Regions from separate parts of the Micromonospora sp. LZ37 genome, predicted to be linked through region 3. Evidence: riboswitches for the same ligand, from Rfam matches in the RefSeq annotation. Region 3 holds a riboswitch; each other region holds the start of a gene.

Region 1 (10,468 bases), on a different contig from region 3:
CGGGTACGAGTTCCAGGTCGGGAAGGTGTTGCAGCCGATCACCAGGGCCACACCGCGCGGCACCACGTGGAACGTCTTGGTCATCCGCAGCGGGTCGCCCTTGCCGGCGGCCTTCTCCCAGCCGGCCGTCCGCGGGTGCCGGGTCATCTCCGCGTACGCGTAGGCGAGCGCCTCCAGCGCGCGGTCCAGCGCGTGCGCGCCACCGGCCTGGAAGGCCATCACGAACGCCTGGCCGCTGGTGAACTGCACCGCGTTGGCCAGCTCGAAGATGTGCTTGTGCAGCCGGTCGAGGATCTCCAGGCAGACGCCCACCCGGACCTGCGGCCCGGCGTCGCGCCAGGCGGGCAGGGCGGCGGAGGCGGCGGCCACCAGCTCGTCGGCGCCGGCGTGCGGGTAGCGCACGTTCAGCTCCAGCCCGAACGGGCTGGTTTCGGTGGCGACCCGGTCGGCGCCCGGCTGGTCGAGGGGGAAGTCGCCGTTCAGGTACGCCTCGAAGGCGGCCTTCCCGTCGGCGGCGGCGGTCTCGCCGTACACCCGGGGGCTGGGTGACTCGGGATAGGCGGACCAGTACCCGCGCTCCGTGATCGCGGTCAGCGCACGGTTGAGGGTGTCGGCGTGCCTGTCGTACAGGGGATGCGGGGTCTCCGTCATGCCCGCCATCATGCCGCAGCACCGGCCGGGCCGGTAAGGGCCGCGACCCGGGGCGGCCCCCGCCGGGCTGTCCGGTGCCCGACGGGGACCGGCCGGGATTGGTCCCCGCAGCGGTGGGTAACCGCCGGGCTCCGGCCAGGAGAGGACGGCGGGTGGGAACCACCGAGATCCGGGTGCACGGGGTCGCCGAGAAGGGGCCGGAGGCGATCCTCGACCGGCCGGTGGTGACGCGGGTCGCCGGGGACGACGACGCCGGCTTCTACCGGTCCCGCCCCGGCTTCGGCGACCCGGCGGGCCCCGACGGCACGACGCTGGAGGCGTACCGGTGGAGCGGGCTGACCGGCGGCACCGCGCGCCGGACCTTCTCCCTGGTCCTGCTCCTGCCGTTCATGCTGAGCAACATCGCGGTCTGGACGTTGCCGGTGCCCGGCCGGGGCGGCGCCGCGGCGCGGGCGCTCTGCCGCCTGCTGGCCGCGACGATGACCGCGATGTACGTCCTCTCCACGGTCGGGCTGTGCCTGGACCTGATCGCCTGGCAGTGCGCGGCGTACCCGAGGTGCATGGAGGGGCGTCGGGAGATCTCCTGGCTGGGCGGCGTCCCGCCGGGTCAGCGCCTCGCCGTGCTGGCCGTGCTGCCGCTCATCGCGGTCGCGATGATCTGGCGGCTCGGCGCGCGGAGCCTGCAACTGCCGGAGGACGGCGTCGGCACGCCCGGGACGGGCGCGGACCGGCTCGACACACCGGACTTCTGGGACACCCGGGCGCTGCTGCGCCGGCTGCGCTCGGTGCACGTGGCGGTGGCGTTGGCCACCCTCGACGCCGCGCTGCTGCTGGTCCTCGCGCGGCGCGACGCCGCCCCGGTCGGCTGGCTGCTGCTCGCCGCGGACGCGCTCCTGCTCGTCGGCGCGCTCGCGCTGCTCTGCCGGCCGGCGATCGAGCGGCACAGCGAGGAGCGGCGGGGCCGGATCGCCACCGCGGGACTGCGGTGGACGGCCGCCGCGCTCACCGTGCTGACCCTGGGGTACGCGGCGGCGCCCCGGCCGCCCTGGTCGGCCGAGGGCGCCCTGCCCGGATACGGCGAGCTGGTGTCCGGGCTCTTCGTCGGGCAGTTGGTGCTGCTCGCGGTGCTGGGGCTCGTGGCCCTGGCGCAGCGCCGCGGCCTGCCGCGCCCGCGCACCCTGCTGACCGGAGTGGCGGCCCCGGTACTGACGTCGGTGGCGATCGGGCTGGCGGTGGCCTACTCGTCCGCGTTGACCTACGGCCTCGCCGAGTACCTGGACCGGGGCCACAGCCCGACGCCGGCGCGGGCGCTGCCGCCCGGCGCGCCACCGCTGGCGCCGCCGATCGCCTACCGCTGGGCCACCCTCGGCTTCACCCTGGCGGTGATCACGGTAATCGTGACCGCGCTGCTCGGCACCTGGGTCCGCCGGGCCCACCGCCGTCGGGCCGCCGAGAAGCTGGTCCGCCGGGACTTCCCGGAGGCGTCCCGGGTGCCGCCGGAGCGGGTCCGGGCCGTCCGCGACGCGATCGTCCTGGCCCAGCTGACCAACCGGGTCGGGCCCCTGCTGCCCGCCGCGTACGCGGTGCTGGCGGCGCTCACCCTGACCGCGGCCGGGCTGTCGATCGTCGACCTGGGTCCGGGGTCCGTCGCCCTCCTGTTGGGTGGGCTGCCGCTGGCCCGGCCGGTGGTCTTCGTGACCGACCTGGGCGCCCTGCTGATCGGCCTGTTCGTCCTCGGCCTGGCCGGGGCGGGGCTGGTCGCCTACCGGTCCGGCGTGATGCGGCTGGTCGGCGTGCTGTGGGAACTGGCCACCTTCTGGCCGCGCGCCGCGCACCCCCTCGCCCCACCCTGCTACTCGGAGCGGGCGGTGCCGGAACTCACCCGCCGGATCGGACAGCTCACGGCAGACGGGAACACCGTGGTGCTCTCCGGGCAGAGCCACGGCAGCGTGCTGCTCGCGGTGACGGTGCTGCAACTGCCGGATCGCTGCCGGCGGCGGGTCGCGCTGCTCACCTACGCCGCACCGCTGGGCAACCGGTACCGCGCGGTCTTCCCCGGATACGTCGACGGCGCGCTGCTGCGCCAGCTGGGTGACGGGCTGTCCTGGCGGTGGATCAACCTCTGGCGGTACACCGACCCGGTCGGCGGGCGGATCTTCCTCCCGGACGAGTTCGACGGCCCCGACGACCCGGCGGCCCGGGTGGACCGCTGGGTACGCGACCCGAAGAGCCTGCTCATCGCGCCCACCGACACCGTGCCGCCGCCGGTGCAGGGGCACCGGTTCACCCCGGACGAGGACATTCACGCCGCAGTCCGGGAGCTGGTCCGCCGGTTCGACGAGCCGGACGGGTGACCGCGGTCAGAGGGTGAGCTGCCAGTCGGTCCAAGCGTCCACCGGGCGGAAGCCGAGCCGCTCGTTGATCGCGATCATGTGGCTGTTGGCCGCCGCGTTGAAGGTGTCCACCACGCGGACCGCCGGCTCGTGGGCGATCAGGTGGGACAGGTTCTCGATCTTGGCGAGCAGGCCGAGCCGGTGGCCCCGGTGGGCCGGGTCGACGATGGTGATCTGCTGGAACGCGTGCCAGTCGGCGGAGGGGCCCACGTCCAGCAGGGTCCAGGCGACCAGCCGGCCGGACGCCTCGTGGCGCACCCCCAGGTGGTAGCGGCGCCGGCCGCGGGCGTCCAGCGCCCGCTCGGTGCCCCGGACCCGTTCGGCGTCCACCCGCTCCGGCTCCCACTCCACGTCGCCGAGGGGGGCGTCGGTCATCAGCCGGCCGTCCAGGTAGGCGACGTCCGCGACGTACTCCGGCGGGGTCGCGCCCTGCCAGCGGACCGACCGGTAGCCCTCCGCCCGGCTCCGGGCCTCGGCCAGCACCGCCGCCAGCGCGTCGTGGTCCACGCCGGCGACGTCGAGCCGGCGGCGCACCTCCGCCAGCGCCGGTTGGGCACCGACCGCGGCGGCGAACGCGCCGCCCGCCGCCGACCGGGCCGGCCCGCCGGGCAGCGCGGCGACCGCCATCGCGAGCACCCGCTTGCGGCCGTGCTCCCGCAGCAGCCGGACCCCGTACTCGTGCAGCGCCCGGCCGACGCCCCGGCGCCGCAGCTCCGGATGGACCACCAGGTCGGCCGTGGCGTTGTCGGTGTTGTCCAACTGCGGCAGGTCCACGGCCAGGTAGCCGGCGGGCACGCCGTCCAGCCGGGCCAGCGCCCAGCGGGTGACGGTGCCGGGCATCGGCGTGTGGAAGAGCGCGTCGAAGCGCCGCCGGCAGAAGGGCGGATAGTCCGGCACGTCGGCGGCGCCGACCGCCGCGCCGATCCGGTACGCCTCGTCGACCGCAACCCGGTCGGCGCCGTCGAACGACGCGATGGTGATGCTCATCCGCCGAGGATGCCCGCCGAAATGGCGATCGGGCCAGCGAATTGTTCGCCGGCCCGATCGGACGTGGTCGGGAGGGTCACTCGCACAACGCCTCCGGCGTTGGGTCGCAAGAACTTCAAGAGTCTCCGGCGAAATGCCCTCCCGCACGGAGCATCTTGCGCCGTCCGGTTACTGGCGTCAAGTCCTTGTCGGCGGGTTTTCCGCACTCACAGCGAAAAGCCAGTTACCCGGCGGATCGCCCCGATCCCCCGTCCGGGCGATCCGTCCGAGCACTGCGGCGCCCTCCGCTCGCCGTTTGCGGCGTGTCGGGGTGTCCGGGCGGCGGGTGGCCGCGACACGCCGCAAACGGGGTCGATCAAGCGGGCCGACGGCCGACCCGACGGGCTGCCGGAGGGCGGCGGGGCAGGGAGTCAGGACAGGAGACCGGCGTCGCGGGCGGCGCGCAGGGAGGGCTTGATCCGGTGGGTCGGGCCGACCTGGCCGGCCACCGCGTCGATGGTCTTCAGGCCCTCGCCGGTGTTGAACACGACGGTCTCGGCGGCGGGGTCGAGTCGCCCCGCCTCGACCAGCTTGCGCAGCACCGCCACGGTCACCCCGCCGGCCGTCTCGGCGAAGACCCCGGTGGTACGGGCGAGCAGCCGGATGCCGTCGCGGATCTCGTCGTCGGTGACGTACTCCATCCAGCCGCCGGTCCGACGCACCGCCTCGAGGGCGTAGAGGCCGGCCGCCGGGTCGCCGATGTTGAGCGACTTGGCGATGCCGGTCGGCTTGACGGGGGTGATGACGTCGCTCTCGGCGTGCAGGGCGGTGGCGATCGGGTTGCAGCCGGCGGACTGCGCGCCGAAGACCTTCCAGCCGCCGGCCGGCGCCTCGACCAGGCCGATCTCGACCAGCTCGGAGAACGCCTTGTCGATCTTGGTGAGCAGCTCGCCGGAGGCCATCGGGACCACCACCTGGGCCGGGATGCGCCAGCCGAGCTGCTCGGCGACCTCGTAGCCCAGGGTCTTCGATCCCTCGGCGTAGTACGGCCGGACGTTCACGTTGACGAACGCGGTGTCCTCGAACTCGTCGGTCTCGACCAGTTCCCCGCAGAGCCGGTTCACGTCGTCGTACGAGCCGTCGATGGCGACCAGCTCGCCGCCGTAGACGGCGGTGGTGACCACCTTGCCCTGCTCCAGGTCACCGGGGATGAAGACCACCGAGGGCACCCCGGCCCGGGCCGCGTGCGCGGCGACCGAGTTGGCCAGGTTGCCGGTGGAGGCGCAGGCGAAGCGGGTGAAGCCGAGCGCCCGGGCGGCGGTCAGCGCGACCGAGACCACCCGGTCCTTGAACGAGTGGGTCGGGTTGGCGCTGTCGTCCTTGACCCAGAGCGGCGCGGTGATGCCCAGTTCGGCGGCGAGGTGCGGGGCGGCGACCAGCGGGGTCAGCCCGGGATCGAGGGTGACCCGGGTGGCCGGGTCCTGGCCGGCGGGGAGCAGGGCGGCGTACCGCCAGATGTTCTGCGGGCCGGCCTCGATCTGCTCGCGGGTGACGGCGGCCAGCGCGGCGGTGTCGTAGTCGACCTCGAGCGGCCCGAAACACTCGTGACAGGCGTGCTGGGCGGCGAGCGGGTAGCGGGCCGAACAGGCGCGGCAGACCAGGGCGCGGGCGGGGCCGGCGACGGTGTCGATGCCGGGAGCGGCGAGCGTCGACGTCATGTCGAGGAGTCCTCTCATCTTTCCCCACATCGCAGGGTGCGGCGGGGACGGAATTGGCACCTGCCCCGCCGGTGGCTCAGCGATGAGCGCGCGGGGTGGTTGCCGGGGCGTCGTCGGGCCGTATCCCTCAGCCCCTCTGGATGAGGTATGCAGTTGTGCCGCCGATTCTACGACCCGACGCGGGCGCCGCCACCCGCCTGTCCCACGCTGTGAACGCCCTCCGCCCGGCCGAAATCCGCACGAATTCCCGGAAGTCCTGCGGTCAGCTGGTGACGTCCTTGCGGGTGAAGCGCCAGAAGGCCAGCCCCCAGAAGAGCGTGGCGTAGCTGACCGCCGAGATCGCCCCGCGGACCACGTCGTCGGTCTGCACCGGCGTGGAGAGCAGCCCCAGCCAGGCCGTGCTGTAGTGGGTGGGCAGGAAGTCGCGCAGCGCGCCGAGCGCGGTGATCTGGTCCAGGATGCTGGAGAGGATCCAGAGCAGCACCGCGCCACCGACCGCGCCGAGCGCGGCGTCCGTCGTCACCGACAGCAGGAACGCCAGCCCGGCCACCACCAGGAGTACGACCGCCAGGTAGCCGAGCACCGCCAGCAGCCGCAGCAGCCCGTCGGTCGGCGCCAGCTCGGCGGCGACCTGGCTGCGCAGCGGCTCCCAGCCGTACCGGAGGGTGCCGGCGAGCAGGGCGGTGCCGGCCAGCAGCAGCAGGGCCAGCGCCGAGTACGCGAGCGCGACCAGCAGCTTCACCGTGAGCAGCCGGGCCCGGGGCACCGGCACGGCCAGCAGGTAACGCAGGCTGCCCCAGCTCGCCTCGCTGGCCACCGTGTCCCCGCAGAACAACGCGACGACCACGACCAGCAGGAACGACGCCGACACGAAGATCGAGAAGAGCGCGAAGTTGAGCCCGCCCGAGGTGGCCAGCTCGACCAGGCTGCCGAACTCGTTGCGCCCGTTGTCGTCGTCGTCACCCGAGTCGAACTGGAACGCGATCAGGATGATCAGCGGCAGCAGCACCATGAAGCCGAGCGCCAACTGGGTACGCCGCCGCGACGCCTGCCGGCGGAACTCCGCGGCGAACGGCAGGGTGGCCGACGGGCGGTAGCCCGCCGCCGCCCCACCCGGGCCGACCGCGGTCCCGGCGGCGGTCGACGTCCCGCCCGCTTCCGAGGCGCCCGTGCCACCCCCGGGTGAACCCACCGAAGAGCCCGTCATCACCGGTCCCCGCTTCCCCGAGAGTTCTCGCCCACCAGGGCGAGGAACGCGTCCTCCAGGCGGCGCCGCGGCACCACCCGGTCCACCCCGATGCCGGCCCGGACCAGCTCCGCCACCACCTCGCTGCGCGCGGTGCCGTTGGTGTCCACCACCAGCTGGCCGTCGTCGTCGGGCAGCACCCGCACCCCGTCGAGCCGGCCGAGCACGGCGCGCGCCGCCTCCGGGTCGGTCACGTCGAAGAGCACGCTCGGCGACTCGCCGACGATCTCCTCGACCGGGCCGGACGCGACGATCCGGCCCTTGTTGACCACCACCGCGTGGGTGCAGGTCTGCTCCACCTCGGCGAGCAGGTGGCTGGAGACCAGCACCGCCCGCCCGTCGGTGGCGTAGCGCTGGAGCACCCGGCGCATCTCGGCGATCTGCGGCGGGTCCAGCCCGTCGGTCGGCTCGTCGAGCACCAGCAGCTCGGGCAGGCCGAGCATCGCCTGGGCGATCGCGAGCCGCTGCTTCATGCCGTGGCTGTAGTTCCTGATCCGCCGGTGCACCGAGTCGCCCAGGCCGGCGATCTCCAGCGCCTCGGCGAAGTGCGCGTCGGCCTCCGGCCGGCCGGTCGCCCGCCAGTACGCCTTCAGGTTCTCCAGGCCGGAGAGGTGCGGCAGGAAGCCCGGCCCCTCGACCAGCGCGCCGATCCGGGACAGCACCGGGGAACCGGGCACCAGCCGGTGTCCGAAGACGTAGATCTCACCGGCGGTCGGTTGGGTCAGCCCCATCAGCACCCGCAGGGTGGTGGTCTTGCCGGCCCCGTTCGGGCCGAGCAGGCCGACCACCTGACCGGGATGCACCTCGAAGTCCACCTGGGACACGGCGACGAAGCCGTCGGCGTACTCCTTGCGGAGCCGGCGGACGGCGAGCGGGATGCCCGCGTACTCCGGGTGGACGGAGCTGTCCTGGCGGCGGTGGCGGCGGCGGGCGACGGCGACGACCACGACGAGCCCGACCGCGATGGCGGCGAGCAGCCCGACCAGGATCCAGCGCCACGCGGTGGCGGTGGTCGGGATCGGCTCGGCGTCGACCGTCGGCAGGCTCACCGGGCCGTCGCCGGCGGCGACGACGTGCACGGCCGGCTCGGCCGGCGTGGCGTACGCCTGGTCGGAGGTGGCCACCACGACCCGCAGCCGGTGCCCGGCCTCGATCCGGCGGACGATCGCCGGCAGGGTGACGGTCACCGGTCGGGCCGCGTCGATGGTCGCCGGCAGGCCGGTGAGCCGGACCGGGGCGACCAGGCCGTCGGGGAGCGTCGCGGCGCCGGTCGGGTCGACGTCGTAGAGCTTGACGAAGAGCACCGCCTCACCGGTCGGCGACGCGGCCCGGATCGGTACGGTCGGCGCGCCCACCACGTCCACCGCCTCGGCCAGCGGCGCCGACTCGAAGCGGGCGTGCTGGCCGGGGATGTCCCCGGCCACGCTGTCGAGCAGCGACCCGAGCGCGCCGGCGAACGGCACCGACGAGATCGGGGCCGGGTTGCCGGCGGGCGGGTTGGCTACCGGCTGGGCCGGGCCGGTCACCCGGACCTCGCGGCGGGCGTCCCCGGCCACGCCGGTGTAGTCGGTGGTGCGGTAGCCGGTGGCGACCAGGCCCCGGTCGAGGGCGTCGAAACCGGCGATCCGGGAGAAGGTGAAGTCGTCGCCCGGCGCCTCGCCCCCGCCCTTGACGTAGTGGTCGAGCCACTGCGCGGTGAGGAAGTCGACGCGGTCCGAGTCGCTCTGCGGCCCGGCGCCGCCGTCGTGGCCTCCGGTGAACCAGGCGACCCGCACCGGCGTGCCGGCGGCGGCGATGCCCCGCGCGTTGGCGTCGGCCTCGGTGAGCGGGAAGAGGCTGTCCGCCTCCCCCTGCACCAGCAGGGTCGGCGCCTTGATCCGGTCGAGGACGCCGGCCGGGCTGGAGCGGCGCAGCCGGTCCACGGCGGCCTGGTCGGCCCGGCCGGTGCTGGCGATCCGCAGGTACGCGGCGCAGACGTCGGCGGCGAACCGGCCGCAGGACGGGTCCGCGGCCCCGGCGGGCGCGTACCCGGGGCCGGTGCCCGGCCCGGCACCCGGCGCCGGGCTGGCCGGGCCGGCCGACGCGGGCGCCCCCTGCGGCTGGGCGGACGGGACGCCGGAGATGCCGGCCGGGCCGGAGCCGGCGTTGCCGCCCCCGCCGAAGAAGATGCCGGCCCAGCCCTTCTTGAACACGCCCTCGGTGGCCGGTCGTCCGGTGCTCTCCGGCAGGAAGGAGCGGGCCAGGTCGTTCCAGGTGATCATCGGGACGATCGCGTCGACCCGCTGGTCCTGCGCGGCCAGCAGCAGGGCCAGGCCACCGCCGTAGGAGCCGCCGACCACGCCGACCCGGGGGTCACCGGCGGCGTCGGTGCGGATCTCCGGCCGGGCGGCGAGCCGGTCCAGCAGGCGTTGCGCGTCCCGGACCTCGTGGTCCGGGTCGTCGAGGTGGATCTGGCCGCCGCTGCGGCCGAAGCCGCGGGCCGTCCAGGCCAGCACCGCGTAGCCGCGGCTCACCAGGTCCTCTGCGTCGGAGCGGACCGAGTCCTTGGTGCCGCCGAAGCCGTGCGCCAGCAGCACCGCCGGCACCTTCCGGTCGGCCGAGGCGTCCTCGGGCAGCCAGAGCGTGGTGTCCAGGTCGACCGGTTGGTCGCCGGTCGGTCCGGATCGGACGGTGACCATCGCGGACTCGGTCCGGAAGCCCGGCTGGTCGGGCCGGGCCGCCCAGATGACGGCGGCGACCAGCAGGACGGCGACCAGCGACGCGGTCACGATCCGGCGCGGGCCGGCCAGGAGGCGCCGGACGGCGGCCGACGACGGCGATCTCATGCGGGTCACGGTACGGCGTGGATCCTGTGTGTTGCCTGGGATCCTCCGTACGTCCGTCCGGTCGGTCCGATCGGTGCGCCGTGGCCGTCGACCGCAGTTCGTCCAGGCCATCGGCGACGAAACGACTTCGCATCACGTGAATTCCGATCTTCGGCCAATATCGCCTCCGATCCCTCCATCACGCGCAGCCTGCGGCACTTTGTGTGTCGACGAGGTCAACGCGGCGTGACATGGCTGGCAAAGACGCGAAACTCACCCGACAATGGCGGCTCCACCCCCATGCAGGTCAGCTAGTTTTCCGGTCCGGTGTACGGGACTCCACAGGCGACCCCCGACACCGGACACTTCCCCCGCCGTCGCCGGAGGAGAAAGACCATGGCAGTCCCCGCGCAGCGGGTCCGTCGACGGCCCTCCGCATCGGGCCGCGTGCTGCCGCTGCTGCTCGTCGTGGCGCTGCTCGCGCCGGTGGGGTTCCTGTTCGCGCAGACCCACCGGCTCACCGGCGACGACCGGGACTTGGCGGTGCGCGAGCGGCTCGGCGTCGAGTACCTGCGGGTCCTCGGCCCGGTCACGGAGGCCCTGGTCGACGCCCAGTCCGCCGCCGTCATCGGCCGGGCCCCGTCGCGCGAGGCGCTCGACCGGGCGGTGCAGGACGCCGCCCGGGTGGAC
Region 2 (10,468 bases), on a different contig from region 3:
CTCCGTCGGCGGCCCGAACGAGCGGATGTGCAGGCCGAGCGGGTTCATCGCGCCCGCCACCCGCTTGACCGTGCCGTCCTTGCCGCCGCAGTCCATCGCCTGGAGCACCAGCAGCACCCGCCCCGGGCGACCGGCGCCCAGCTCCGGCCCGCCGCGGGTGGGGGCCGACGCGGCCTCCTCCGGCTCGCCGGCCGCCTTGGCGGTGGCGAAGAGCATCTCCTGCCGCCGGCCCAGCCCGGCGCCGATCAGCTCGACCTGCGCCCGCGTCCACTCCTTGCGCGCCCGGCCCGAGCCGGCCACGCCCGGCACCCCCGGGGTGGAGCGGGGATCGATCGCCCCCAGGTCGACCGCGTCGCCGTCCGGGACGGCCCGCAACAACTCCCGCATCGCGCCACCCTCGGGTGCCACGATCTCCGATTCATCGACTGCGCCCATCCCCCGATCCTCACCCACCCCGCCGCCGGGCGCCTCCCGAGCGGTCTGCGCCCCGCGCCCGCTCGTGCGCCCGCGCCGCAGAACCTGTCCGCTGCGCCGACAGTGGTGTCCGCCACTCCAAGCCCGGAACGGGGCGTCACGTTCCGGGGCGACGACACGTCCGGTGGGTGGGGAGAATGTGGGCGGCGGCGGGAGGCGCGGGGTGACGGTGGAGACGGTGGCGGAGTTCGAGACCGAGCGGGGCCGGCTGATGGCGGTGGCGTACCGGATGCTGGGCAGCCGGAGCGAGGCCGAGGACGCCGTCCAGGAGACCTGGCTGCGCTACGCGGCGACGCTCGGCGAACCGGCCGCCCGCGCGGAGGTACGGCACCTGACCGGCTGGCTCACCACCACCTGCGCCCGGATCTGCCTGGACGTGCTCCGCTCCGCCCGGGTGCGCCGCGAGACGTACCCCGGGCAGTGGTTGCCGGAGCCGCTGGTGACGGTGCCCGGCGGCGGCCCGGCCACCGACGGTTTCGCCCCCGACCCGGCCGAGCGGGCGGTCCGCCGGGACCAGGTCGGCACCGCGCTGCTGGTGGTGCTGGAACGGCTCACCCCGGAACAACGGGTCGCCTTCGTCCTGCACGACGTCTTCGCGGTGCCGTTCGCCCGGATCGCCGAGGCGCTGGAGACCACCCCGGAGGCGGCCCGCCAGCTCGCCTCCCGGGCCCGCCGGGCGGTGCGGGCCCCGGACGCCCCCCGGCACACCGCCGACCCCGCCGAGCAGCGGCGGGTGGTGACCGCGTTCGTGGCCGCCACCGAGTCGGGCGACCTGGCGGCGCTGATTCGGGTGCTGGCGCCGGACGTGGTGCTGATCGGCGACAGCGGCGGCCACTTCCCGACGGCCCGCCGGCCGGTCACCGGCGCCGACAAGGTGGCCCGGTTCACCCTCGGCCTCTTCGGGCGGGCCGGCCGCTACGACGACCGGGCGCGGTACCGGTGGGTGCTGGTGGACGGCGCGCTCGGGCTGTGGTTCGAGATCGTCCTGCACGACGGGCGGATCCTGCGACTGGTCAGCGCGTTCGCCGTGGACGGCGGCCGGATCACCGGCATCTTCAACCAGCTCAACCCGGAGAAGCTGACCCGACTGGCGGAGATCGGGGACGGCCCACCGCGCTGATCAGGCCGGCTCAGAGCACCAGGGCGAGCCACTTCCGGTACGACGTGGCGAACGGCTCGGTGCCGTCACCCAGCGCGGCGAAGAGCCAGCGGGCGGCCGCCTCGGCCTCCGTCACCACGTCGTCGGGGTAGCCGAAGCGCTCCCGGTGCTCGGCGAACTCGTCCTCGTCGCGCAGCTCGACCAGGCCGGTGGTGCGCCGGCGCACCACGTCCAGGTCGAGGTCGACCAGGTGGACCGTGTCGTCGCCCTCCCACCGCGCCGGGGTGGCGATGTCGCAGTAGACCTCGCTGGTCCGCGGGGGCGGGTTGAACATCCCGGTCCACCAGGCCTGGTGCGGCACCAGGAGGACGAACGGGATCTGCTCGACCGAGGGGCGGCCGTGGTAGACCGACTCGGTGCCGGCCGGCACGCCGAGCCAGACGCCGAGGTCGTCCTCGGCGAGCCGGCGGGCCGGGTAGTCGCGGTGGGCGCTGCCGTCGTACTTGCGGTAGATCACGCGGACCACGTCGCTCGGCATGAGTCGCACCCTAACCGATTCCGCCCAGCCGTCGCTGCGCGGAAGTAACCGGACACGGTCCACGGCAATCCGCACGGTGACCGCCGCGCCGGGGCAGCGGCGCGGCCCGTGTCGGGGTCGGCGGGTACCGTCGCACGGTGACTCCGCCCCGCACCGCCACCGGTTCCGCCACCCCGTCGGCCCGTACCGGCCGGCGCCGGGGTGCCCGGCCGAGCGGGAGCGAACTGCTCGCCGCGGCGGTCGGCGCGGTGCCCGGCGGCGCGGCCCGACCCGGCCAGCAGCAGATGACCGAGGCGATCGAGCGGAGCGTCACCACCGGCGAGCACCTGCTGGTCCAGGCCGGCACCGGCACCGGCAAGTCCCTGGCGTACCTCGCCCCGGCGCTGACGGTGGACGGCCCGGTGGTGGTCTCCACCGCCACCCTGGCCCTCCAGTCCCAACTGGTCGACCACGACCTGCCGCGGCTCGCCGACGCGGTCGAGCCGCTGCTCGGCCGGCGGCCCACCTTCGCCGTGCTGAAGGGGCGCCACCACTACCTCTGCCTGGCCCGGCTGGACAACTCCACCGAGGAGGAGCCGGAGGACACCCTCTTCGATGCCCCCGCCGCCCGCCCCGGCGGGGCGACGAAGTGGCTCGGCGAGGCGGGCCGGCTCGGCAAGCAGGTCCAGCGGCTGCGTGACTGGGCCGAGGAGACCGCCACCGGCGACCGGGACGAGCTGGACCCGGGGGTGGACGACCAGGCCTGGCGGCTGGTGTCGATGCCGGCCCGGGAGTGCGTGGGCGCGGCCCGCTGCCCGTTCGGCGCGGAGTGCTTCGCCGAGGCGTCCCGGGCCCGCGCCCGGGAGGCCGACATCGTGGTCACCAACCACAGCCTGCTCGCGGTGGACATGCTGGCCGACCGGCACATCGTGCCGCCGCACAAGCTGCTGATCGTCGACGAGGCCCACGAGCTGGCCGACCGGGTCTCCTCGGCGGCGCAGGCCGAGCTGGTGCCCGAGCTGATCGACCGGTCCGCCCGGCGGGCCCGGCCACTGCTCCGGCCGGACGTCGCCGAGCGGCTCACCGAGGCCGGCGACGCGCTCGCCGTCGGGCTGGCCGAGGCGCCGGCCGGGCGGATCACGAGCGGGCTGCCGGCCCCGCTGCGCGAGGCGTGCACGCTGCTCGACGCGGCCACCCGGGCCGCGCTCGACGCCATCGGCGACGTCAAGGCCGACGACCCGGACCCGGTCCGCAAGCAGCAGGCCAAGGCGGCGCTCGACGAGCTCTCCACCACCGCCCAGCGGCTGCTGGAGGAGGCCGACCACGATGTGGCCTGGGTGGAGAAGCCCGAGAACGGCAGCCGCCGGGCGCTGGTGGTCGCGCCGCTCTCGGTGGCCGGCACCCTCAGCGCCCACCTCTACGACGAACGCACCGTCGTGGCCACCTCGGCCACGCTGGCGCTGGGCGGCCGGTTCGACACGGTGGCCCGGGCGCTCGGGCTGGACGCGCCGCCGCCCGCCCCGCCGTCGCCGGCCGCCGCCGCGCTGGCCGCCGCCTCCGCCGGCCGGTCGGCCGGGGACGCGGCGCTCCCGGCGCCCGCCGGTGGGGTGGCGACGACGCCCGGCAGCCGCCCCGCCACCGGCACCGTCCCGGCCACCTCGGGCCCCGGCTGGTCCTCCCTCGACGTCGGCTCGCCCTTCGACTACGCGCGGCAGGGCATCCTCTACGTCGCCGCGCACCTGCCCCGCCCCAGCGTCTCCGGGCTGCCCGAGGCGGCCGGGGAGGAGCTGCTCGGGCTGGTCGGCGCGCTGGGTGGTCGTACCCTCGGGCTCTTCTCCTCGCGGCGGGCCGCGCAGCAGGCCGCGGAGCTGCTCCGCGCGCGGACCGACCTGCCGGTGCTGCTCCAGGGCGAGGAGGCGCTGCCGCTGCTGGTCCGCCGGTTCCGCGAGGAGCGGTCGAGCTGCCTGTTCGGGGTGATGTCGCTGTGGCAGGGGGTGGACGTGCCGGGCGACTCCTGCCAGCTGGTGGTGATCGACCGGCTGCCGTTCCCCCGCCCCGACGAGCCGCTCGCCGCGGCCCGGGCCGCCGCGGTGGACGCCACCGGCGGTTCCGGCTTCGCCGCGGTCAGCGTGCCGATCGCCGCGGTACGGCTGGCCCAGGGGGTCGGCCGGCTGATCCGGGCGACCGGCGACCGGGGTGTGGTCGCGGTCCTCGACTCACGGCTGGAGACGGCCCGTGGCTACGGCCCGTTCCTGCGCCGCTCGCTCCCCCCGTTCTGGTACACCACCCGCCCCGAGGTGGCCCGCGGCGCGCTGGAGCGCCTCGGCAAGGCCTGACCTCCCGCCGCCGAACGCGCCGGGTCCGCGCGAGCCGGCGAGGTGCCGCCTCCCGGCTCGGGAGGCGGCGTCCCCGCCGACGGCGCGCGGACCTTGCCGAGCGTGGGTCAGGGGGCGTGCGAGGCGACGACCACGGCGTCCGGCGGGGTGTCCGGCACCGAGCGGGCGGCGAGCCGGCGGACCGCGGTGTTGACGACCGCGATCAACGGCACCGCGACCAGCGCGCCGGTGATGCCGGCCAGGACCACCCCGGCGGCGATGCTGATGATCACGGCGAGCGGGTGGATGGCCACCGCGCGACCCATGATCAGCGGCTGGAGCACGTGCCCCTCGAACTGCTGCACGCCGATCACCACGCCGAGGATGATCAGCGCGGTCACCGGGCCACTGTCGACCAGCGCCACCAGCACCGCCACGCCGCCGGAGAGCGCGGCGCCGACGATCGGGATGAACGCGCCCAGGAAGACCAGCGCGGCCAGCGGGAACGCGAACGGCACGTCGAAGATCACCAGGAAGATGCCGATGCCCACCGCGTCGATGAAGGCCACCAGCACGGTGGCCCGGACGTACGCGCCGAGCGTCGACCAGGAGGCCCGGCCGGCGTCGTCGACCTTCCACCGGGCCGCCACCGGCAGCAGCCGGACCAGGAACCGCCAGATCCGGTTGCCGTCGCGCAGGAAGAAGAAGGTCGCGAAGAGCACCAGGACGGTGCCGGTCAGCACCTCGGCCAGGGTGGAGGCGGTGGAGAGCGCCCCGCTGGTGAACCGCTCGGTGTTGCCGTTGATCCAGCCCTGCGCCTCTTCGATGTAGCGGTCGAGCTGCTTGTCGGAGAGGTGCAGCGGGCCGGTCTTCAGCCAGTTCTGGATCTGCCGTACGCCCTGCGAGGACTTCTCGCTCAGCTCCGGCACGCCCTGGATGAACTCGTTGACCACCAGGGTCAGCGTGCCGATCACCCCGGCCAGGCCGCCGACCAGCACCACCGCCGTCGCCAGCGACCTCGGCAGCCGGGCCCGGAGCAGCCAGCCCACGGCCGGCGCCAGCAGCGCGGAGAGCAGCAGCGCGATGGCCAGCGGGATGATCACGATGCTGATCGTCCCGACGATCTTCAGCAGCGCCCAGGTGACCACGCCGATCACGATCAACCGCCACGACCAGGCGGCGGCGATCCGCAGGGCGTGCGGCACGTCCTCGTCGTCCCGGCTGGAGGTGGACTGGTGCGTCGCGGTCGGCGGGCCCGCGCCCACCACCGCCGCCGACGGGGGCGCCACCGGCCCGGGCGAGGCGGGGGACGCCAGCCCGGCCTCCTCGCGTACGTCCTCCCGGTCGCCGCCCTCGGCGCGCACCGACTGGCGGCCGGACTCGTACGCGCGGCGGAGCCTTCCGCGTACCCGCTCGAAACGGCTCAAGCGCACCTCCTCAGGAACAGACCGGGCCGTCCACGACGACGTCCGGACAGGGTACGTCCGACAGCGCCACGGTAGGGCAGTTCCGCCACACATTGCCCCGGCCCGTCACCGGCCAACCACCGGCAGGTCACCCACCGGCCACCCGGTAGCGTCTCTCTCCGTGACCGCCGACCAGAACATCGACTCCGGCCTGCCCATCCGCCTGCTGCACGACCGCGTGCTGGTGCGCCTGGAGGGCGGCGAGGGTGAGCGCCGCTCCACCGCCGGCATCGTCATTCCCGCCACCGCCACCATGGGCAAGCGGCTGGCCTGGGCCACCGCCGTGGGCGTCGGCCCGAACGTCCGGGCGATCGTCTCCGGCGACCGGGTGCTCTTCGACCCGGACGACCGCTCCGAGGTCGAGCTGCACGGCCGGGGCTACGTCCTGCTGCGGGAGCGCGATGTGCACGCCGTCGCCGCCGAGCGGGTGGAGCGCGAGCCCACCGGGAACACCGGCCTCTACCTGTAGTCCCCCGCCCCGCCCCGGCGGCGCCGTCGTTTGTGTCGCTCTCCTCCGGGAAGCCAGCGACGTCCAGCGCCCTGGGGAGGGACGATGCCGGTACTCGTGAAGAAGCTCCTGCTCTGGCTCGGCGCCTTCTTCCTGATCTACTTCATGGCGTTCCGGCCCGACGGCGCCGCCGAGATGTTCAAGGCGATCGGGGCGGGCCTGATGGCGCTGGCCCAGGGCCTCGGGGACTTCCTCACCAGCCTGATGACCTGACCGCACCGCCGCACGGCCCTTGGCGCGGCCCTGACCGCGCCCTGACGGGCGCCGGCTCAGCCCTGGCCGGGCGGCGGCCACGGGGCGGCCGGGCGCGGACCGTACCAACCCGGCGGGCCGTAGCCGGCCGGGGAGACCGGCGGTGGCGGTGGGCCGAGCACCACCGGGATGGGGACCACCGGCGAGTCCGGCGCCTCCACCACGCGCTGCGACCCGTCCGGGAAGCGCAGGTGGTAACGCTGCCCGTCCCAGACCCCGACCGGCGCCTGCGGGTCCCGCCCGACGAAGTACGCCCGGTACGCCGCGATCGCCTCCAGCAGCGCCTTCTCGTCCCGGGCGGTCCGCTCCCGGTCGGCCGGCTTGCGGTCCAGCCCCCGGCGCATGCCGTCGCGCAGCAACGCCAGGCGGGTCGCCGCGAACTGGTAGCCGCGCATCGCCCGCAGCCCCGGGTCACCGCCCACCCGGCGGGCCCAGCTGCGGGCCGCGTGCCGGCGGCCCAGGCTGCCCAGCGCCGCCACCTCGGGCGGGGTGAGCCAACCGGCCCGTACGTAGTCCGGCAGGGTGCGCTCGGTGAGCCGCCCCTCCCAGGCCCGCAGCCAGACCGCGAAGCCGACCATGCCGAAGAAGATCGGCACCATCAGGCCCACCATGCCGTACAGGAAGATCACCAACTCGCCGGTGGCCTGCACCAGCGTCGGGATCAGGTTCCAGGTGCCGTGCAGCATCATCGCCAGCAGCAGGCCGGCGACCGGGGCGAGCACCCGCACCCGCCGGTCGGCGCTACGGGCGGCGATGCCGAGCCCCACCCCGGTCATCGCGGTGAAGAGCGGGTGGGCGAAGCCGAAGAGCAGGATGCGGGTGATGAAGATGGCGATGACCTGCCGGAAGCCCGTCGCCGGGCCCCACTGGTCGGCGCCCGAGGCGTAGCCGTACCCGCCCAGGTAGAGGATGTTCTCCACCATCGCGAAGCCGACCGCGGAGAGCCCGCAGTAGACCAGGCCGTCGGTGATGCCGGACCACTCCCGGCGGCGGAAGACCAGCAGCAGGATCGGGCCGAGCGCCTTCGTCAGCTCCTCGATGAACGGGGCCACGAGCACCGCGGTCAGCGCCGACGGCAACCCCCAGCCCTCGAAGAGCTTGGCGGCGTTCTCGTTGACCGTCAGCGAGGCCGCGGTGGAGACGAACGCGCCCCAGGCGAAGCAGAAGACCAGGTACTTCAGCGGCTCGGGCTCGTACCGGTCGAGCCAGAGGAAGCAGGCGACCAGGACCGGCACCGGCAGGACCGCGGCGGCCATGCCGATCAGCAGCGCCTCCGGGCCGAGGCTCGAACCGAGCCGGATGAGCATGTAGAACGCGCAGGCCGCGATCAGCAGCCCCAACCCCACCAGCACCAGGATCCGTCGCCAACCGGGTCGGCGCCGCGGCATGGGAGGCGCCCCGGCGCCCGGCGAGTGGACGGCGGGCACGGTCGGCGGCGGCGGGGGACCGCCGGGCGGGGTGTCGGCCATGCGGTCAGCGTAGCCACCTCCGGCCCCCTGGGTCGGCTGCTCCCACGCTGGTTATGCTCGGCGACAGGTCACGAGCGCCAGCATCAAGCCCCGGCTTGCTGGCCGGCAACCCTCGTACGTTCGCGGTGGGGTGCCCCGGGTGATGACCGGGCCCGGCCCGATCCGTGTGCTGGGCAAGCGCGGACCCCGTCCCGGTGTGCCCACACCCCGGGGTCCCCGGACCCCGGAGGCTCCGCCATGACCGTCGCCCTCGCCCCGCCCGCCCCCACGGTGTCGGGCGGGCCGGACCCGCTCGCCGTGCTCGGCGTACCCGGGCAGGTCAACCTGGACCACGCCGCCAGCGCGCCGTGCGCGCGGGCCGCCGCCGACGCGGTGGCCGAGCTGCTCCCCTGGTACGCCAGCGTGCACCGCGGCGCCGGGGCGCTGTCGCGGCGCTGCACCCTCGCCTACGAGCGGGCCCGGCAGACGGTCGGCGACGCCTTCGGCGCCCGCGCCGGAGACCACGTGGTCTTCACCCGGAACACCACCGACGCGCTGAACCTGCTGGCCCGGGCGCTGCCGGCCGGCACCACGGTGGTCACCTTCGCCGGGGAGCACCACGCCAACCTGCTGCCCTGGCCACGCGGCTCGGTCCGGCTGCCGGTGCCGGAGAGCCCCGCCGGGGCCGTGCGGGCCCTCGACGCCGCGCTGACCGAGCTGCGCCGCGGCGGGAACGCGGGCCCACCGGTGCTGGTCGCGGTGACCGGGGCCAGCAACGTGACCGGGGAGCGCTGGCCGGTCGCCGAGCTGGCCGGGGTGGCCCGCCGGCACGCCGCCCGGACCGTCGTCGACGCCGCCCAGCTCGCCCCGCACGCGCCGGTGGACGTCGCCGCGCTGGACGTGGACTACCTGGCCGTCTCCGGGCACAAGCTGTACGCCCCGTTCGGTGCCGGGGTGCTGCTCGGGCGGGCCGACTGGCTGGACGCCGCCCCGCCGTACCTGCCCGGCGGGGGCGCCACCAGCCACGTCGGGGCGGCCACCCACGACGTCCGCTGGGCCACCGGCCCGGCCCGGCACGAGGGCGGCACCCCGAACCTGCTCGGCGCGGTCGCGCTGGCCGCCGTCTGCGCGGCGCTGGCCGGGGCGGACCGGGCCGCGCTGCACGCCCACGAGCAGCGGCTGCTCGCCCGGCTCCGGGACGGGCTGGCCGCCCTGCCGGACGCGGTCGAGCTGCGCTCCTTCGCTCCCGACGCGCCCCGGGTCGGCATCGTCTCGTTCGTGCTGGCCGGGCGGGACTCCGGCGAGGTGGCCGGATACCTGGCCCGGGAGCACGACATCGGGGTGCGCGACGGGCTCTTCTGCGCCCACCCGCTGGCCCGGCGGCTGCTCGCCGAGGCCGCCGCGCGCAGCGGACGGGACGACCTCCCGCCGACCGCGCTGCGGGCCAGCATCGGCCTGGGCAGCACGGTGGCCGACGTCGACCGGCTGCTGGCCGCCCTCGCCGCCCTGTGCTGAACCGGGCGCCCACGGGCGGGGGACAGCGCCCCGCCCCGGCTGCTCAACCCAGGGGTGGGGCGGTGGGAGGCCTCGCGGTGGCTCCCTGCTGGGCCGGCTCCCCCTTCGGCCTCTCCAGCTCGCCGAAGGACTGACGGATCAGCCGGTTCGCGTCCTCCTGTTCGATGCCGGAGGCGACCAGGAGGTCACTGGCGGTGGTGCGCACCTGGGCGATCACCACGCTGCCGGAGAAGCCGACCCCCTGGGCGTACGCCCGACCGGCCTCGCTGACCGCGCGCAGCGACCGCTCGCGGGCCTGCTCCGGCTCCTCCCCCATGGCGAACTCGTGCCGGAGCAGACGGACCGACTCGGCGAGGTGGGACACCGCGTCGGGCATCGGCTCCGGGATCGGCTCCTCGTCCTCGATCAGGGTCACCGACCGCCGGATGAGGGTGCCGCTGTTACGCATAGCGCGGTCGATCGGGTCGGCCGCCTCCGCGTAGTGGGTGAGTTCACTGCGCCGGTGCCAGCGGGCCGGCGAGAGCGTGCTGGTCTCCTTCGCGCCCTCGATCGCCTCCTGGAAGACGGCCAGTTCCTCCTTGTTCTCCCGCAGCCGTTCCAGGGCCCGCTGGGCGCTGCCCCGGTCCCGGTTGCGCAGCGCCTCGGCGCAGATGTCGAGCTGGTCGGAGAGCAGGTTGAGCGCCGGGCGGGCGGCCCGGTTGATCACCCGCAGCGGGTTGAGCGGCAGCAGGATCGCGGTCACCAGCAGCGCGATCCCACCGCCGATGAAGGCGTCGACGAAGCGGGGTATCTCCAGGTTCTGGGTGGACGGGCTGAGCGTGACGATCAGCACCGCGGTGGCCGCCGCCTGGATCACGATGGCCACGCTCGCGCC
Region 3 (10,468 bases):
CGCGAGGGCCTGCTGGAGAACAACTGCCGACACCTCGCCAAGCCATGCCCGTTCGGGCGCCTTCTTCGCCTCGGTAATCAGCCGCTTCGACAGCTCACCGTCGGACAGGTAGGGCTCGCCCGCCTCATGGGCCTGCCGGCGTGCGCGCAGCCCGTCGTTGAACACCACCCGCGCACACCCGAACGCCCGCGCCAGCGCCTCCTGCTGCGCGGGCGTCGGGTAGACGCGGTAGTTGTACCGGAGCTGCACACCGGACAAATTACCATTGGTCTATGGGTGAGACTGAGGGCATCCGGACCGGCAGGCACCATGTCTCCGACGCCTACCTGGTCTTCGTGGCGAAGTTCCGACACAAAGGTGTCCAGCGACCGGCACCTGACCCGCCCGGAGGAAATCATGCCGGCGATGCGCGCCGACTTCGAGTGCGAACTGGTTGAGCGCAACGGTGAAGGCCAGCACGTCCATCTGCTGATCAGCTTCCCACCGAAGGTTGCCCTGACGAAGCTCGTCAAAGCCTCAAAGGCGTGTCATCGCGGCGAACCCTTCGTCGGTGCGTCCAGATCCGTGACTGTCGTCACGACCAATTGCTTCGCACCGACTCCGCCCGGCGGATGCACCGTTCTCAGCCCAGTTCGGCGACCACCTTCGCGGTGAGTTCCCGGACCACGTCGACCAGCAGGTCCACGTCGGCCTCGGTGGTACGCCAGTTGACGATCGCCGGTCGCAGCGCGACCCGTCCGGCGTGGATGGTGGTGCCGACGTAGACCCGGCCGTCGGCGAGCAGCGCCGCGCCGAGCCGCCGGTTGACCTCGTCGAGCGCCTCCTCGGCCAGACCGGCGGGGCGGGCGCGGAAACAGACCACGCAGAGCGGCACCTCGGCCAGCCGCTCCAGCTCGGGCGCCTCGTCCACCCGGCCGGCCAGGCGCTGGGCCAGGTCCAGGTGACGCTCCACCATGGTCCGATACCCCTGCCGGCCGTACGCGGCCAGGGTGGCCCAGATCGGCAGCGACCGGGCCCGGCGGGACGACTCCGGGCCGAGCAGGGCGTAGTCCGCGCCCTCCCCCGGCGTCGGCAGGGCGCTGCCCTGCCCGGGCAGGTACGCCGCCCCGGGCATGCCGAACGCCGCCGGCAGACGCGCCGGGTCCCGCAGGAAGGCGAAGCCGCTCTCGTACGGCACGTTGAGCCACTTGTGTCCGTCCCCGGCGATCGAGTCGGCGCGCTCCATGCCGGCGACCAGCCCGGCGGTCCGCGGCGACAGCGCGGCGAAGATCCCGAACGCGCCGTCGACGTGCAGCCAGGCGCCGTGCCGTTCGGCGATGTCGGCCAGTTCCGCCACCGGGTCGAAGTCCCCGGTGTCCACCTCACCGGCGATGGCGATCACCACGGCGGGGGCGGCGAGTTCGCCGAGGCGCCGGTCCAGGGCCGCCAGGTCGACCCGGCCGGCCGCGTCGCGGGAGTGCACCTCGACGGCGTCACGGCCGTGCCCGAGCAGCTGCAACGCCTTGCGGTCGCTGGGGTGCAGGTAGCCGCCGGAGAGCACGGGCATGCGGGGCAGCCCGGCCAGCCCGTCGGCGGCGACGTCCACGCCGTGCCGTTCGCCCCACCAGTGGGTGGCGGCGGCCAGGCCGGTGACGTTGGCGAAGGTGGCGCTGGCGACCAGTGCGCCACCGAAGGTGGTGGGCAGCCCGAACAGCTCCCGCAGCCAGGTCAGCGCGATGGTCTCCACCTCGCTGGCCAGCCGTGAGGAGGCGCGGAACGCGGCGTTCTGGTCGAGCAGCGCGGCCGTCCAGTCGGCCGCGAGGGCAGCCGGGGTGACCCCGCCGACGACGAAGTGGAAGAAGCGCGGACCGGCCGATCCGGTGGCGGCGGCCGTGCCGACGCGCAGCAGCCGGTCCAGCGCGGCCGCCGCGCCGTCGCCGTGCTCGGGCAGCGGCCCGCCGGCGGCCGGCTCCCACAGCTGGCCCAGCAGCGCCAGGCTGGCGGGATCGAGCACCGGGCGGTCCGCCAGCGACGACAGGTACGGCCCGGCCGCCTCGTACACCTGGCGCAGCGCGTCGTCCCCGCCGGTGTCCCGCAGCGGATCGGTCATCGGGTCCTCCTCGGCTGGGCGACCGGACGCCGGCGGCGCACGGCATCCCACCCTGGCATCCCGGTGCGCCACCGCGCGGCGGCCAATTCCGTCGTCGTGGACCTCCCCCGTCCGGCCGGGTAAGGGGCGGACGTGAGGGCCGTCATAACGGCTGGACGATCCGGCCGGGGTTGCTGCTAGCCTTCTGTCCAGGTCATGAGCGCCAGCGTCAAGCCCCGGCTCGCTGGCCGGCAACCCTCCTCCACGGTGGGGTGCTCCGGGTGAGGACCAGGCACCGGTAGTCGTCGGTGCAAGCGTGGCCTGGTTCCCAGGTCATTTCCGGCCGAGGGAGAACCATGTCTGCTCATCGTCCCGCTCCGCCCGTCGTGGGCGCCCCCGAGGCGTCGTCCGGGCGACCGACCGGCGTCGCGCTGGTCCGGCGGCGGCACGTCGACCTGATGCGGGTCTGCAGCGACGGCTGTCGCCGCCCCGCCACGCGGTAACCGAACCCTCTTCCCCGTACCACTTCAGCGGTGCGCCCCCTGCGCGGGCGCGCCGTCTCCCGGCGTGCCCGCGCGCCCGCCGCCGATCAACCCGGAGACACCTGTGCGATTCCTTCCTGCCCTGTCCAAGGTGGCCGCCCTGGGCGCCGCCGCCGTGCTGGCCGCCACCACGCTGACCGCCTGCGCCGACGACTCCGCCCCGACCGCCGCCAACCCGTACGGCCTGCTCCAGCCGGGTGTGCTGCGCGCCGGCACGCTCACCGACGCGCCGCCGAACGTGTACCTCAAGGACGGCCGGTTCACCGGCTTCGACAACGACCTGCTCACCGCGGTCGCCGCGAAGGCCGGCCTGAAGGTGGAGTTCGTCGGCACCGACTTCTCCGCGCTGCTGTCCCAGGTCAACAACGGCAAGTTCGACGTGGGCAGCTCCTCGATCACCATCACCGAGGCGCGGAAGAAGACCGTCGACTTCGGCAACGGCTACGACTTCGGCTACTTCGGCCTCGACGTGCCCGCCGGCTCCCCGATCAGCGGCTTCGACCAGCTCGCCGGCAAGCGGGTCGTGGTCGTGCAGGGCACGGTGCAGGACGACTACGCCACCGGCAAGGGTCTGGACCCGGTGCGGGTGCCCGACTACAACGCCGCGATCAACCAGCTCAAGGCCGGCACCGCGGACGCGTGGATCGCCCCGGCCGAGATCGGCGAGAAGTCGGCCGCCGACAGCAACGGCAAGATCAAGGTGGCGGCCAAGGAGCTCAGCCCCGCCCCGACCGCGTACGCGTTCGCCAAGGGCGACGACAAGCTGCGCGAGGCGCTGAACAAGGGCCTCGACGAGGTCATCGCCGACGGCACCTGGACGAAGCTCCAGGCGCGGTACTACCCGGGCCGGCCGATCCCGGCGGACTTCACCCCGGGCAGCGGCACGGTGGCCGCGCCGTCGGCGTCGGCCGCCTCCTGACCGGTACGGATGACCAGCGAGCGGGGCGGACGGTGATGGCCTGATGGACACGTGGAGCACGCTGTGGGAAACCTTCTTCGACGGCGACTCGATGCGCGAGGCGCTGCCCGAGATGCTGACCGTCGGGTTGCCCAACACCTTGATCCTGGCGGTCACCGCCGCCCTGCTCGGCTCGGTGTTCGGGATGCTGCTGGCCATCGCCGGCATCTCCCGTACCCGGTGGTTGCGCTGGCCGGCCCGGGTCTACACGGACATCTTCCGGGGCCTGCCGGCCGCGGCGACCATCCTGCTGATCGGCGTCGGCCTGGCGCCGCTGGGCATGCGGCTGTGGGGACCCAACCCGTACCCGCTGGGCATCCTGGCGCTGTCGCTGATCGCCGCCGCCTACATCGGTGAGATCTTCCGCGCCGGTATCCAGAGCGTGGAGGCCGCCCAGCTGGAAGGGGCCCGGGCGCTCGGCTTCTCCTGGGGCGAGGCGATGCGCCTGGTGATCGTCCCGCAGGGCGTACGCCGGGTGCTGCCCGCCTGGGTCAACCAGCTGATCGCCCTGATCAAGGACTCCAGCCTGGTCTACTTCCTCGGACTCCTGGCCAGTCAGCGGGAACTGTTCCGGATCGGGCAGGACTACGCGGCGAACACCGGGAACCAGTCCGCGCTGCTGTTGGCCGGTCTGTTCTACCTGGCGCTGACGGTGCCGCTCACCCACGCGGTGAACTGGATCGACCGACGCCTGCGGCAGGGCCGCGCCGCTGCCGTACCCCCCGAGGACGACGGCGAGACCGCCCTGCCACCGAAGCACCCGACCCGGAAGGACCCGCGATGACGGTCACCGCCACCACCACCTCGGTCAGCCTCGGTGTCCGCGACGTGCACCTGGCCTTCGGCGCGCACAAGGTGCTCCGCGGCGCCGACCTGGACGTCGCCCGGGGCGGCACCGCCTGCGTGATCGGCCCGTCCGGCTCCGGCAAGTCCACCCTGCTGCGCACCATCAACCGGCTGATCGAGCCGGACTCCGGCGACGTGCTGCTGGACGGCCGCAGCGTGCTGCGCGACGACCCCGACGCGCTGCGCCAGCGGGTGGGCATGGTGTTCCAGCAGTTCAACCTCTTCCCGCACATGAGCGTGCTGCGCAACGTCACCCTGGCGCTGCGGAAGATCAAAAAGCTCTCCGAGGACGAGGCCGTCCAGGTGGCCCGGGCGCAACTCGAGCTGGTCGGGCTGGCCGCCAAGGCCGACGCCCGGCCGGCGCAGCTCTCCGGCGGGCAGCAGCAACGGGTGGCGATCGCCCGGGCGCTGGCGCTCCAACCGCAGGTGATGCTCTTCGACGAGGCCACCTCCGCGCTGGACCCGGAGTTGGTCAAGGGCGTGCTGGGGGTGATGGCGGACCTGGCGGCGGGCGGGATGACCATGGTGGTGGTCACCCACGAGATGGGCTTCGCCCGCTCCGTCGCCGACACCGTCGCCTTCATGGACCACGGCGTGGTCCTCGAGGCCGGCGAACCCGCCGCGGTCTTCGAGGCGCCGGAGCACCCGCGGCTGCGCCGCTTCCTGTCCCAGGTGCTCTGAGCCCGGGTCGACCGCCGGCCCTCAGACGTTCCGGACCTCGTCGGGCGGGCCGGCGAGGTCCCGGGCGGCCTCGGCCCAGGCGTCGTCATCCCCGATGCGGCGCTGCTGCTCGGCCTGGTCCTCGATCCACCGGGCATGCGCTTCCCAGGCGGACTGCTTGCTGGTGCCCAACGCCGCGCCGATCTGCGACCAGGAGGCACCGGTGGCTCGCGCCGTGCGCACCGCCAACTGCCGGCCGTAGCCGGCCTTGCGCGCGATCACCTCGCTGAGTGCCAGCAGCTCCAGCGCCTCGGGCGCGCTCAGCGACACCGCGTCCGGCTCGCCCGCGTCGGACCCGTCCCGGCCGGCCGGCGCGAGGGCGTCCCGCACGCGCAGCTCCTCGTACCGGGCGGCGGCGGTCAGGAGTGTGAACTGGCGTTCGATGCTGTCGGGTGTGTGCATGACCCCAGCATGTCGTCAAGTCGCCCTGACGTCAAGCCGACCTGACGATTGCGTCGACCGAGGACCGTCACAGGTGATCACTACAGTCGCCGGCATGTCCTGGACGCGCCAACTGCCGGCCGACCTTCCCGAGGGCCAGCTGATCACGCCCACCGACGGTGACCGCCCCCGCTACTGGCTGAGCACCGCGCCGGCCCGACCCGGGCAGTGGGCCCGCCGGCGGGCCGGTCATCGCCAGACCGGGCTGTGGCCCCTGCTCACCGTCCCCGACACCGGTCTCGCGGACCCGTCGTCCCTGTTCGTCGACGACCACCTGGGAATCTCGTCGCCGGACGACCACGACGCGGCGACGGTGCTCAGCCGGTGGTGGCACCAGTTCCTGCCCGAGGAGGACGACTCGTCCCGCCGCCGCTTTCTCGACCCGGTGGGCACGACCTGGCCGGGCACCGCCCCGCCGCAGGTTCATCACGACCCGGCCGACGAGATCGCCGACTGGTTCGCCGATCAGCTGCGGGACGACGAGACCCGCCTCGCGCTCGTTCCCGCGCCCACCGGCGCGGACGCGCTGACCGCCCTGGCCTGGACCGGGCCGCTCAACCACGACGACGACACCGCCCGGTTCACCGCCGTGCTGCGCGACTGGCAGTCCCGGTTCGGCGTCCGGGTCGTCGCGCTCGGCCCCGACACCCTGTACGTCAGCGTCGCCGCTCCCCCGATCACCACCGAGGACACGCTGCTGGTGGCCGCCGAACACCTCGCGTTCTGCCCCGACAATGTCTGGCAGGGCAACCACTCGACGCTCGGCGAGTACGCGCAGGCCCTGTTGGGCACCCGCGGCTGGGCGTTCTGGTGGGACTGAACGACTCCCGGCGGTGACGCCGACACCCCGGTCCCGGTGCCGCACACCCGTCGGCTCGATGCCGCACCGGCCCGGCAACGCCACGACGCCGCCCCCGGGTGAGCGGGGACGGCGTCGGAGGCGCGGGACCGGCGCGGTCAGGTCATGTCGTCGTAGCGCCGGTCGATCGGGGCGGGCGCGGCCACCGGCGCCGGGGCGCCGACCGGCCCGGAGAACTCGACCGCCGGGGTCGCCACAACCGGTTCGTCGTCGAGTTGCAGCGGTGACACCTCGTCGTCGGCGACGCCGGCGTAGACCTCCTTGCCCCGCCCGCGCCGCTTGTCGTTGAGGAACGCCACCCCGACCGCGACGAAGTAGAGCAGGGACAGGGACAGGGCCAGCAGCGTCATGCCGAACGGGCCCGGGTCCGGGGTCGCGACGGCGGCGAAGGCGAAGCAGATGAAGATCACCGCGCGCCACCAGCTGAGCAGACGCTTCGCGCTGGCCACCCCGGTGAAGTTGAGCATCAGCAGGATCAGCGGAAACTCGAACGCCACCCCGAACAGCAGGATCATGTTGGTGACGAACGAGATGTACCGGGTGACCTCGAGCTGGGTGGAGGTGCCGGTGACACCGGCCTCCAACAGGAAGGCCAGGCCCTTGTCCACCACCAGGTAGGCCAGCACCGCGCCGCCGGCGAACAACGGCGCCGCGATGGAGACGAAGACGTACGCCCACTTGCGCTCGTGCCGGTGCAGGCCCGGCGCGATGAACGCCCAGAGCTGGTACAGCCAGACCGGCGCGCCGATGATCAGACCGATCCAGAGCGCCAGCTTCAACTTGAGGATGAAGCCGTCCGCCGGCGAGAGCAGCAGGAACTGCTGACACTTGCCGAGGGCGTCGGTGGCGCCCGGCAACCGGCAGTACGGCTCCTTGAGCAGGTCGAACGCCGGCTGGGCGAGCCAGAACCCGCCGATCAGCCCGCCGACGATCGCCAGCGAGGCGCGGAAGAGACGGGTACGCAGCTCACGGACGTGTTCCATGAGCGTCATGGAGCCGTCGGCGGCCCGTTCGAACTCGCTCGGGCCGCGCTTGCGAAGCGCGAAGGCCACGGTGCTCGGGCCCCTTCAGGTCAGTTGTCGCGGACGCGCTGCACCGGGTCGACCGGCGGGGCGACCGGCTGCTGCGGAGCCTGCTGCGGGGCGTACTGCTGCTGCGGCTGGGCGGCGGGCTGCCCCCCGTAGGGCTGCTGCTGCTGCGGCGGCTGCTGACCCGCGTACGGCGGCAGCGGCTGGTAGCCGGCCTGCGCGTCGGCCTTCTCGGCCAGGTCGCGGTCGTCGTCCTGCAGGCTCTTGGTCTCCGCCTTGATGATCCGCAGCGAGCGGCCCAGCGAGCGGGCCGCGTCGGGGAGCCGCTTCGCGCCGAAGAGCAGAATCAGCACGACCACGAGTACGGCGATGTGCCACGGCTTGAGGGCACCCATGGGAAGCTCCAGTCGCTCTGTGTCGAGGGGTGGGTCGCAGCCCATCGTACGTCTGTCGAGGGCCGTTGCCACCCGCCGGTCCGCTGGTGACGCGTCCGGCCGGTGAAGTCTCGACCACCCTCGCGTGTCCCGTCAACCACCTAGGGCGTTCGTCCGTGCGCGAAAGGGGCACCGATCGCGCAGCCGGCGAGCGGTCCACCGACCGAGGTCGATCAGCTGTCCCGCTTGGCCTTGATCAGCTCCACCCGCCGGGTGGTGGTCTCGACCTGCCGCTGGAGCGTCTCGGCCCGCTCGGAGAGCGCCTCGGCGGCCTCGCGCAGCGCCTCCGCGTCGGCCTGACGCCGCTGAAGCGCCAGCGCCGCCCGCCGCAGCCGGGGCAGCCGCGCCAGCACCGGCCGGACCGCCAGGGCCAGCACGACGAGCGCGAACAGCACCACCGCGAGAACGATCCACTTCACCACGGCGGTCAGCCTACTGGGTGACCGCCGCCACCGCCGGGTCGGCCGACGGCGCCGCGCCGGGCGCCGGCGTCGCGTACGCCTCCAACGCGGCGGCGGCCTGGGCGCGTACCTGATCGGCCAGCTCGGCCGGCGCGACCACGGTGACGTCCGGTCCGAGCCCCAGCACGAAGCGGCGGGCCCAGCCGAGGTCGGTCACCCGCAGCGAGACCAGCCAGTGGTCCCCGTCGACCTCGATCCGCTCGCACGGGTAGTACTCGGTGATCCACCGCTCGCCCCGGCCGATCCGCAGGGTGATCAGCGGCAGGTCGGGCGAGGGCCGGAACACCCCGGCGGTGAGGTCGTGCGGGCGCGCCTGCGGCGGCACCACGGCCGGCTCGTCCAGCTCGACGACCGCGTCGATCCGGTCGGCCCGGAACAGCCGAACCGCCTCGGCCCGGCGGCACCAGGCCTCCACGTACGCCCGGCCGTCGACCATCAGCATCCGCAGCGGGTCGATGGTCCGCTCGGTGCTCTCGTCCCGGGCGGCGGTGTAGTAGGTGATCCGCAGCGCCCGGCGCCCCTCCACGGCCGCGCGCAACTCCCGCACCCGGCGCGTCTCGCCGGGCAGCCGGACCTCGACCGGCGCGCCGACCAGGTCGCCGGCCGCGTTCTCGATCTTCGCCAGGGCCCGCTCGACGGCCTCCCGGTTGGCGACCCCGGGGGTCTCGGCGAGCATCCGCAGCGCCACCACCAGGGCGAGCGCCTCGTCCGGGGTGAGCCGCAGCGGACGGTCGATGCCGGCGTCGTAGGTAATCGTCACCCGGTCGCCGTCGAACGCCATGTCGATCAGGTCACCCGGGCCGTACCCGGGCAGCCCGCACACCCAGAGCAGCTCCAGGTCCTCCCGGAGCTGCCGTTCGGTGACGCCGAGGTCACCGGCGGCCTCGGCGATCTCGATGCCGGGACGGGCCAGCAGGTACGGCACCAGGTTCAGCAGCCGGGCCAGCCGGTCGGCGGAGGTGCGGGAGCCGCCCCGGGCGGCCGGCCGGGTCACCGGGCACCCCCGGCCACGGCCAGGTCGTCGTGCCGGGCGGCGATCTCCTTGAGCCGTTGGATCACCGCGTCGCGTACCTCCGGCGGGTCGAGCACCCGCACGTCCGGGCCGTACCCGACGAGCTGGCCGGCGAGGTGGTCCGCATCGGCGTAGGGCAGCACCAGCCGGTCGCCGTCGGGGCCGGGCAGGGTCCGCACGGCCCAGCGGCGCAGGCCGGCGGCGCGTCCGGGCGCGGCCAGCACGGTGGCCCGGCCGGTCCGCTCGACCGGCCCGGACCAGCGGGCCACGTGGCTGATCAGGTCGACGCCTTCCGGCGGGGCGTACCCACCCGGCTCGCCGGTCACCCGGACCGTGCCCACCACGCGGGACAGCCGGAAGCAGCGGGTGGCCTCGCGGTCCAGGTCGTGCCCGACCACGTACCAGCGGCCGCGCCAGCAGACCACGCCCCACGGCTGGAGGCGGCGGCGGCTCGGCGCGTCCCGGTCGGGCACCCGGTAGTCGAAACCGACCTCGCGGCGGTCCCGCGCGGCGGCGGTCAGCGGCGCGAACGCCGGGTCGACGGTGACCATCGGCTCCAACCCGAGGGTGGCCTGGGGGTCCACGTCGACACCCGCGGCGCGCAGCTTGGCCAGCCCGGAGGAGGCGGCCGCGGCCAGGCCGGCGTGCCGCCAGAGCCGCGCGGCGATGCCCACCGCGGCGGCCTCGTCCGGTTCGAGAGGGATGTCCGGCAACGCGTACTCACGGTGGGCGATCCGGTAGCCGGGCTCGGCGTCGAAGACGCTGGCCGTACCGGTCTCCAGGGGCACGCCCAGCTCACGCAGCTCGGCCTTGTCCCGCTCGAACTTGCGCTGGAACGCCTCGTGCTCCTTGGCGTCGTCCGGATCGTGCTCGTAACCGGGCACGGTCGCGGCGATCTGCGCGGCGGTCAGGAACCGTCGCGTGGACAGCAGGCAGATCACCAGGTTGACCAGGCGTTCGGTACGGCTCCGCGACACAGGTGAACGCTAGCAGCCCACCCGGCGCGCCCGTGCACCCGCGCGGCGCGGCGGGCCGGCTTCGTCACCGGGCGGCGACCGGGCCCCTCCGCCGCGATCCTCCGCCGGCCGGCGCACCGCCG

Evidence for each region. A riboswitch is a leader RNA that binds a small molecule or an ion and turns the genes downstream of it on or off. The one in region 3 is predicted to bind S-adenosylmethionine.
Region 1: linked by a shared signal. The riboswitch ahead of thrC (threonine synthase) and the one ahead of AC5L3Z_RS05630 (ABC transporter substrate-binding protein) in region 3 are both predicted to bind S-adenosylmethionine.
Region 2: linked by a shared signal. The riboswitch ahead of AC5L3Z_RS00110 (aminotransferase class V-fold PLP-dependent enzyme) and the one ahead of AC5L3Z_RS05630 (ABC transporter substrate-binding protein) in region 3 are both predicted to bind S-adenosylmethionine.

What each region holds. Positions count from the first base shown of each region.
Region 1 covers NZ_JCADBL010000001.1:1,963-12,430, reverse strand. Annotated here, with positions in the region: gene paaN (phenylacetic acid degradation protein PaaN) at 1-651, opposite strand, end outside; gene AC5L3Z_RS00035 (hypothetical protein) at 804-3,005, shown strand; gene AC5L3Z_RS00030 (GNAT family N-acetyltransferase) at 3,012-4,031, opposite strand; gene thrC (threonine synthase) at 4,442-5,728, opposite strand; SAM riboswitch class I at 5,740-5,875, opposite strand; gene AC5L3Z_RS00020 (ABC transporter permease) at 5,991-6,935, opposite strand; gene AC5L3Z_RS00015 (alpha/beta fold hydrolase) at 6,935-9,799, opposite strand; gene AC5L3Z_RS00010 (hypothetical protein) at 10,175-10,468, shown strand, end outside.
Region 2 covers NZ_JCADBL010000001.1:27,230-37,697, reverse strand. Annotated here, with positions in the region: gene AC5L3Z_RS00150 (PPK2 family polyphosphate kinase) at 1-435, opposite strand, end outside; gene sigJ (RNA polymerase sigma factor SigJ) at 638-1,594, shown strand; gene AC5L3Z_RS00140 (DUF402 domain-containing protein) at 1,605-2,111, opposite strand; gene AC5L3Z_RS00135 (ATP-dependent DNA helicase) at 2,249-4,426, shown strand; gene AC5L3Z_RS00130 (AI-2E family transporter) at 4,534-5,832, opposite strand; gene AC5L3Z_RS00125 (GroES family chaperonin) at 5,993-6,340, shown strand; gene AC5L3Z_RS00120 (hypothetical protein) at 6,425-6,592, shown strand; gene AC5L3Z_RS00115 (PrsW family intramembrane metalloprotease) at 6,649-8,100, opposite strand; SAM riboswitch class IV at 8,167-8,286, shown strand; gene AC5L3Z_RS00110 (aminotransferase class V-fold PLP-dependent enzyme) at 8,338-9,594, shown strand; gene AC5L3Z_RS00105 (FUSC family protein) at 9,638-10,468, opposite strand, start outside.
Region 3 covers NZ_JCADBL010000002.1:332,885-343,352, forward strand. Annotated here, with positions in the region: gene AC5L3Z_RS05615 (RNA-guided endonuclease InsQ/TnpB family protein) at 1-249, opposite strand, end outside; gene AC5L3Z_RS05620 (transposase) at 310-654, shown strand; gene AC5L3Z_RS05625 (pyridoxal phosphate-dependent decarboxylase family protein) at 623-2,089, opposite strand; SAM riboswitch class IV at 2,281-2,391, shown strand; gene AC5L3Z_RS05630 (ABC transporter substrate-binding protein) at 2,675-3,529, shown strand; gene AC5L3Z_RS05635 (amino acid ABC transporter permease) at 3,573-4,352, shown strand; gene AC5L3Z_RS05640 (amino acid ABC transporter ATP-binding protein) at 4,349-5,095, shown strand; gene AC5L3Z_RS05645 (hypothetical protein) at 5,117-5,536, opposite strand; gene AC5L3Z_RS05650 (DUF4253 domain-containing protein) at 5,631-6,395, shown strand; gene tatC (twin-arginine translocase subunit TatC) at 6,533-7,486, opposite strand; gene tatA (Sec-independent protein translocase subunit TatA) at 7,507-7,857, opposite strand; gene AC5L3Z_RS05665 (hypothetical protein) at 8,070-8,318, opposite strand; gene AC5L3Z_RS05670 (helix-turn-helix transcriptional regulator) at 8,329-9,351, opposite strand; gene AC5L3Z_RS05675 (helix-turn-helix transcriptional regulator) at 9,348-10,346, opposite strand.